2 regions of the Paenibacillus sp. CMAA1364 genome follow, and region 1 is predicted to be linked to the other one. Evidence: predicted binding sites of a transcription regulator. Region 1 holds the regulator's gene; the other holds the start of a gene.
What was found. Region 1 encodes Rex, which represses fermentation and respiration genes when NADH is low (regulators of the CRP and FNR family bind a similar motif). Its sites were predicted from a motif close to TTGTGAAATATTTCACAA; they were not measured.
Positions count from the first base shown of each region.

Region 1 (4,248 bases):
CTTTCCCGAATATCTAGAACTGATAGAGAATCAACTTCGCTCCATCATGCCACAATATGAAGCGCGTGAGTCCCAAAGTATGATGTTCACAGAGGTTATGAATGCTTTAGATGATGATAAGCACCTCCTTATTGAGGCTGGTACGGGAACCGGGAAATCATTGGGTTACTTAATCCCTTCGATATATCAGAGTGTGAAGCGTGAACAGAAAGTTATGGTAAGTACACATACAATTAATTTACAGGAACAATTAAGAGAACGAGATATACCTCTTCTGACACAAGTGGTACCTTTTCCTTTCAAAGCGGCTATTTTTAAGGGGAGACAACATTATTTGTGTTTGAGAAAATTTGAACATAAAATAATTAGAAGAGACTTTGCGAATCCTAAAGAAGACGTGATCTTAGCTGCTCAAATGATCGTGTGGTTAACACAGACACAAACAGGTGACGATGAGGAACTGAATTTAGGTGCTCGTGGTGGAGACTTTTGGGAGACCGTATCCAGCGATTCGGATTCCTGCCTAGGTCGTGCATGCCCATGGTTCCGTAAATGCTATTACCATCGTGCTAAACACGAAGCGGGTATTGCAGATGTCGTAATTACGAATCATTCGAAGTTATTCACGGATGTAAAGGCAGGGCATCAACTATTGCCTGCTTATGAATATCTAGTGATCGATGAAGCACATCATTTGGAAGAAGTAGCGGGTAAACATTTAGGATTACATATGAGGTATTTCGATGTCATCCACACGTTAGCTCGTCTTTATAAAGACAACCGCAATGGTCAGTTTCCTGCTCTTCGACAACAATTACATTCTTCTAACGATGAGAAAGCTTCTGATTGGGCTGTCTTAACGGATCGGATGAGTGGCGATTTAGTTGAAGTGAAAGAGCATTGGGATCGGTTAAGCGAAATGTTATTTGCTTTACTCCCTGAGAGAAGCGATGCAGCACCTGGGGATACGGCGCAATTCGTGCTACGCTTACAGCCTTCCAAACAACCAAAGGAATGGCAAGTGTTACAAGAAGTCGAGAATCAGATCTATGTAACACTTGGCGAAGTCATTCGCAGTTCTGATAAGATGATCAATGAAATTAGAGAGAATCTAGATGACACCAGTTTAGAGAGCCTTCTTACAGATATTAGTGGTCTTGTGAAAGATTTAGCAACCCAACGGGAGAATCTACACTTCTTTATATCACTAAATGATCCATTAAATGTATACTGGATGGAGGCAAATGGTCATTACCGTAGTAAATCTATACAGATGTATGCTGTTCCTGTTGATGTGAGTAAGCAATTACAGGAAGTGTTCTTCGATCAGAAGAAAAGTATTATACTTACTTCTGCAACCCTCTCTATTGATAAGAGTTTTCAGTACATGATTGAGAATCTGGGGCTACAGCATGCTGCCGATGTAGGTAACTTGGTCACGGTTCAATTACCGTCTCCTTTCCGTTATCGAGATCAAGCATTGCTAATCATTCCTCGAGATTTCCCGAGCCTAAAGGGAAGTGTAGGCGATTCACTATTCGTCGAAATGTTAGTTAAGTCGCTTGCAGAAACAGCCGTAATAACCAAAGGCAGGATGTTGGTGTTGTTCACGTCATATCGTATGCTTCGTCAAGTCTATGAACCGTTAACAAAAGCATTATCTGCAACAGATATTGTCGTGCTAGGACAAGGTGTTGATAATGGAAGCAGAAGTAAGTTGGTCCGTCGCTTCCAAGATAGTAGTGCCTCTGTTCTGCTTGGGACGAATAGCTTCTGGGAAGGGGTAGATATACCCGGCGAAGCTTTGACTTGTCTAGCGATTGTCAGATTGCCATTCCAACCGCCTAATCATCCGATGGTTGAGGCGAAGAGTGAGTTATTACAGCAGCAAAAAAAGAACCCATTCATGAAGCTATCTGTTCCCCAAGCGGTCATTCGTTTCAAACAGGGGTTCGGCAGATTGGTTCGTACAGCAAGTGATAAGGGGATCGTGATTGTATATGATACACGTGTAATTGACTCATATTATGGAAAGTACTTCCTCTATTCATTACCTGGACCTAAGATGGAACATATGCCGACGAATCAAATGATTCCAAGAATTTCAGAATGGTTAGAAGACGGCGACCGTTCTTAATATATCTATTTGTTATCCAATAGGAGGATTAAATATGAAATCTGATAAAATTTCAGAGGCTGTTGTTCGTAGATTACCTGTGTATTTACGATATCTATCAGAGCTATACAAAAGAGAAGTGGGTACCGTTTCTTCACAGGAACTCGGTCAGAAATTAGATCTGAATCCAGCACAAATCCGTAAGGACCTTGCCTATTTTGGCGATTTCGGTAAAAAGGGTATTGGATATGACGTGCCTTATTTAATTGAAAAAATACGACATATTCTTAATTTAGACCAACAAATTAACGTTGTGCTTGTAGGAGCGGGTAATCTAGGGCAAGCGTTATCTAATTATAATGCTTATCTGAAAGAGAATCTGAAGATCGTAGCTGTGTTTGATGCTGTCCCACAGAAGGTGGGAACACGTATTAATACATTAATGGTTCAACCTATGGAAGAATTGTCTGATACGATTAAGAAACACCATATTAGAATTGGGATTATTACCGTTCCTGAGCATGAAGCTCAAATGGTTGCTGATACATTGGTGGAAGCGGGAATAGAAGCGATCTTGAACTTCGCCCCAATCGTTATAAAATCACCAGCCAACGTTCGAATACATGCAGCGGATTTTACAACAGATATGCTCAGTCTTGCGTATTACTTAAGCAACGGAAAGGAAGATTCAGACAATGGAACACAACAAACGACAGAAATGGATCATTAAGAATGGTACATTTGTTGTTCTAAATGATAAACAGAATGTTATGAATGGTTATATGGTTATAGAGGATGATCTCATTACGTACATTGGCGAGGAGAAGCCGGAATATAGTGAAGATATTCCAATTGTAGATGGAAATAAGCTGTTATTCTTACCTGGACTTGTAAACACCCATGGTCATGCAGCGATGTCGTTGTTAAGAGGTTATGGCGATGATCTAGCGCTTCAAGTATGGTTGCAGGAGAAGATGTGGCCAATGGAAGAGAAATTCACCGCACAAGATGTGTATTGGGGTACTTCACTGTCTGTCTTAGAAATGCTCAAAGGCGGTACAACAACATTCTTAGATATGTATGATCACATGGATCAAGTGGCTAAGGTTGTTCAAGAATCAGGTATGCGTGGGGTGCTTACCCGTGGTGTCATTGGTTTATGTACCCAAGAAGAGCAACAACATAAACTGAATGATGCGATTACTTTTGCGAAAGACTGGCATGGACAAGCCGAAGGAAGAATCACAACGATGATGTCTCCTCACGCACCTTATACCTGTCCACCAGCATTCTTTGAGAAGTTCATACAGGCGGCACATGATCTTGATCTTCCTGTGCATACACATATGTCAGAGACCAAGAGTGAAGTCGAACAGAATGTGGCAGACTATGGTCTTCGACCTGTTCAACACTTGGAGAAATTAGGAATGTTTACACGACCTTCGCTTGTAGCGCATGGTGTACATTTAACGGATGAAGAGATTCAGATTCTAGCACAATATCAAGTAGGTGTATCGCATAATCCAGGAAGCAACTTGAAGTTGGCTAGTGGAATCGCGCGTGTACCCGATCTGTTAAAGGCGGGTGTGCCTGTATCCCTTGGGACCGATGGGCCTGCGAGCAACAACAATCTAGATATGTTTGAAGAAATGAGATTAAGCGCACTTATTCATAAAGGGATCTCGGGAGATCCAACAGCCGTACCTGCTGCGGAAGCACTTCGAATGGGTACTATATATGGGGCAAGTTCATTATTTCTAGATTCTATAGGGAAGTTAGCGGTGGGTATGAAGGCAGACTTCATAGCGCTTAATACCGATCAAGCACATTTCTTACCACACACGGATTTCATATCTCATTGTATCTATTCAGCGAGTGCTAAAGATGTAGAACATGTATGGGTAAATGGTCAGCAGGTTGTGAAGAATGGTCATTGTTTAACTTTAGATGAAGAACGTATTCATCATGAAGCGCAGTCTGCTTTTGAAGGATTGCTGAGCCGTTAAGCTGTGTCTTAATGGATAACCCCTATTCCTGTAGAAAGGAAGTTCGGATTGAAGAAGAACAAGAAAAGACTAATATGGTTAAGCGTTATAATTATTCTAGCATTACTATTCGGCCTATTTCGGTAT
Region 1 is NZ_JBITNB010000001.1:163,838-168,085, reverse strand. It holds gene dinG (ATP-dependent DNA helicase DinG) at 1-2,137, shown strand, start outside; gene ACH8E3_RS00765 (redox-sensing transcriptional repressor Rex) at 2,172-2,846, shown strand; gene ACH8E3_RS00760 (amidohydrolase) at 2,812-4,122, shown strand; gene ACH8E3_RS00755 (cell wall elongation regulator TseB-like domain-containing protein) at 4,171-4,248, shown strand, end outside.

Region 2 (4,248 bases), on a different contig from region 1:
AAGGGAGAGATCACGATGAAAGGACAACAAGTGAGGACAGTAACAAGTAAGTGGACCAAAACGAATGTGCTGATCCAGCAACCAGAAATACGACGGTATATCCCAACAACACTTAAATTAACGAAGAAGACCCTTTGGAATATGATCACGAAACATGGCATGGTTTATATTAAGCCAGAACGGGGCACTTATGGAAATGGAGTGATTCGTGCCGAAATGAAAAGGGAGGGTACGACCTTATTCACGTACCAGATTGAAACGAATGCTAAGAACTTTAAAGATTTTGATGCTTTCTATAACTCATTGCTGAAGGTCACTAAGAAGCGAAGTTATTTAGTTCAGATGGGTATACATCTACTGAGATATCATAAGCGTAGATTTGATGTTCGAGTGATGGTTCAACGTAATAGTAAAGGAGCTTGGGAGACAACAGGTATTATTGGGAGAGTAGCGCATCCTGGTAAAATTGTAACCAACTATCATAGTGGCGGTAAGATCGTTGCCATTGAGAAATTGCTATCGCCACACTTAACGCTAAAGGAACAACAAGCTATCCTTGAAAAGATGAGGAAGTTGGGTGTTACGATTGCGAAGCGTCTACAAAAACAATATCCTAGCCTGTATCAGATTGGTGTCGATGTAGGGCTTGATGTATCTATGAAGCCATGGATTATAGAAGTGAATACGAGCCCCGACCCCTATATTTTTAACAAGTTATCAGATAAATCAGTGTATCGAAAGGTCATGAGTTATAGACGAATGTATACCTAATGTAGATCAGACATGAATCAGCGATGCATTCTACCCATAACGAAGAGTGTAAACTTACCTTTGTATCATCAGAAGAGGGATACACTCCTTTTTTTTGAAATCATAATGATATTTAAGTATTGATTAGTAGGATATATTAGACGTATAATTTGAGGAACTATAGATATGAATCTACTGTAGCAACACAACCTATATTCTCGTCTATTCTATCTTAGTACATAGTTATTAAAGTCTTTTAGGAATAAATAGGGTCGCAACCCTCTTTCAGCCTTTTGATTATCTATGCAAGAAGTAGTACATTTAGTTAGATATTAGTTAGGAGGTTCGAGATATAATGTATTACGAAGACAACGAGAATCTGACTATCATGACATATACATTGAATAGCGGTATCAAAGGAACGGTTCCTTTATCGAATAAACAGATTCAAGAATGGTTAGAATGCTACAGATTGAATGCTAAATTTATAACAGCGATAGGTAAAGAGTTTTTTGGACTCAATCCAGACCTTGTAGCAGATTTCAAAGTACAGAATCGTTTCTCCAATTATGTCGAGATGATCAGACCTATAACTGTGACTGATCAAGAGAAGAATGATGAGCTATCTCAAGCCTATGAAGAGAACTTGGTGTTCTTTAAAGTGGATTGTAAGTGTGGAACGACATACACCACCTATTCGCAATACTATACGACGAAGTGGTTCTGTTCGAAGTGTAAAGAGATCGTGTTCATGGATAAGAAGAAAGGCAAGGTCCCTACGGATAAAGGCGAGGCTTGGTATATGACGAATAAATATTTTGTGGAACGCGAATCCTAAACAGATAGATTAATAAAGATAATAGGAACAGTTACTTTACAAAAATAGAGTAGCTGATCCTTTTTATTGTCTTTCTAAATAATGTCATGTTACTTGTTGGACAAATGTCCAGATATTTTAATAGTAACAAGTCATTTTTAAATATTGTGTGACAAACTTCACATTCAGGCTATTTTTCACCCCTAACTGTGATAAATATCACATGACCTTTTCTGAGTCTCTGACAAAATATAAAGATATGAAAAATATCATTATCATTAATCATGAGTGATAAGATAATGGAAAATTTGAAATAAGAAAGAGGGATAATTATATGGATCCAGTCATGCTCTCACGTATCCAATTCGCGTCGACAACGCTGTTTCATTTTCTTTTTGTGCCATTATCTATTGGATTGGCATTATTGATCGCAATTATGGAAACCATGTATGTAATCAAAGGTAAAGAAGTGTACAAGAAAATGGCTAAGTTCTGGGGACATTTGTTTCTCATCAACTTTGCTGTAGGTATTGTAACAGGAATACTTCAAGAGTTTCAGTTCGGAATGAACTGGTCAGATTACTCTAGATTCGTAGGAGACGTATTCGGGGCTCCACTAGCCATTGAAGCATTGCTAGCCTTTTTCCTAGAGTCTACCTTTTTGGGAATATGGATCTTCGGATGGGAACGTTTATCTAAGAAGCTTCACTTGTTATGTATTTGGTTAGTATCATTAGGAACGATTATGTCTGCTGTATTTATTCTAATCGCGAACTCCTTTATGCAAAGACCCGTTGGATTTGAGATCAATAATGGTCGAGCCGAGATGAACGACTTCTTTGCATTGATTACGAACGGGCAGGCATTAGTGGAGATTCCACATACCGTTCTAGCTGCATTTATGACAGGGGCTTTCTTTGTTACAGGTGTTAGTGCATACAAAATGCTGAAACGTCAAGATTATGAGTTCTTCAAGAAATCATTCATTATTGCTATTGTTGTAGGACTTGTGTCCTCTATCGGTGTTGCTCTAGTAGGACATAGTCAAGCACAATATCTAGTAGAGACTCAACCGATGAAAATGGCTGCTTCAGAAGCGCTTTGGGACACTAGCTCCGATCCTGCTCCTTGGACCGTCTTTGCAACGATAGATCCGAAGGAGAAAGAGAATGGGAAGATGCTCCAAATTCCGTATTTGCTAAGTTTCTTGTCCTATAGTAAGTTCTCTGGTGAAGTCATTGGGATGAATCAGTTACAAGCCGAGTATGAACAGAAGTACGGTCCAGGGGATTATATTCCACCCGTTCGAACAACATTCTGGAGTTTCCGCATTATGGTAGCAGCGGGATCAGTTCTTATCCTTTTAAGTATGTATGGTGCATATCTCGTTGCTCGTAAAAAGCTAGATCAAACGAATAAGTGGTTTCTACGTATCATGATATGGTCTATATCATTACCATTTATTGCGAATTCAGCAGGTTGGATTATGACCGAGATTGGACGTCAGCCATGGACAGTATTTGGATTGTTTAAGACGGAAGATAGTATTTCTCCTAATGTATCTGCTGGTCAAATTTTGTTCTCATTAATTACATTCTCATTAGCTTACACGGTGTTAGCTATTCTATTGGTTTACTTGTTCATTCGTGTCATTAAGAAAGGTCCGAATGATTCGGATTCCCATGTGGAAGAATCTCACGACCCATTTGATAAGGAGGTTAATTATGTCTCTTAATGAGTTGTGGTTCTTGTTGATTGCCGTATTGTTTATTGGTTTCTTCTTCTTAGAAGGATTTGACTTTGGTGTAGGCATGTCTACAGCCATATTAGCTAAGAATGATTCTGAACGTCGCGTATTAATTAACTCGATCGGTCCCTTCTGGGATGCGAACGAAGTATGGTTGATTACTGCAGGGGGTGCGATGTTCGCAGCCTTCCCACATTGGTATGCGACATTATTTAGTGGGTTCTATACTGCACTTGTGTTTGTGTTATTGGCCTTAATTGGCCGTGGCGTAGCCTTTGAATTTAGAGGTAAAGTAGATTCTGTTACTTGGAAGAAGACTTGGGATGTCGTGATCTTCTTCGGTAGCTTATTGCCACCTTTATTATTCGGTGTTGTATTCGCTTGTCTTATTCAAGGGGTTCCTATTGGAGAAGATATGAATATGAATGCAGGATTTACAGATATCGTGAATAGTTATACCTTGCTTGGAGGAGTAACAGTAGTCGTTCTATGTCTAGTGCATGGATTAATGTTCACTACCTTGAGAGTCATAGGGGACTTACAAGATAGAGCACGCGACATGGCTAAGAAGCTACTAATTCCACTTGCTATTCTTTTGGTTGGATTTGCTGTAATGACGTATTACGTAACAGATCTATTCGAAGTACGTGGTGCTATTCTTAGTGTGACTTCTATTGTAGGCGTGATCGTGTATTTCTTAGCAGGATATTTTATTTCTCGCAAAAGAGACGGTTGGGCTTTCAGTATGACGGGTGCTGTGATCATTGTGCTATTCGCTTCCATATTCATCGGATTGTTCCCACGTGTTATGGTTAGCTCGATTAGTGATGCATTTAGCTTGACGATAACCAATGCTGCTTCTGGACAATATTCATTAAAGGTCATGTCCATTGTTGCACTGACGTTACTACCGTTTGTACTTGGATACCAGATT
Region 2 is NZ_JBITNB010000009.1:89,086-93,333, forward strand. It holds gene ACH8E3_RS08405 (YheC/YheD family protein) at 16-771, shown strand; gene ACH8E3_RS08410 (hypothetical protein) at 1,106-1,588, shown strand; gene ACH8E3_RS08415 (cytochrome ubiquinol oxidase subunit I) at 1,902-3,302, shown strand; gene cydB (cytochrome d ubiquinol oxidase subunit II) at 3,289-4,248, shown strand, end outside.
Region 2: the regulator Rex is predicted to act here: its motif matches at 1,735-1,752, upstream of ACH8E3_RS08415 (cytochrome ubiquinol oxidase subunit I).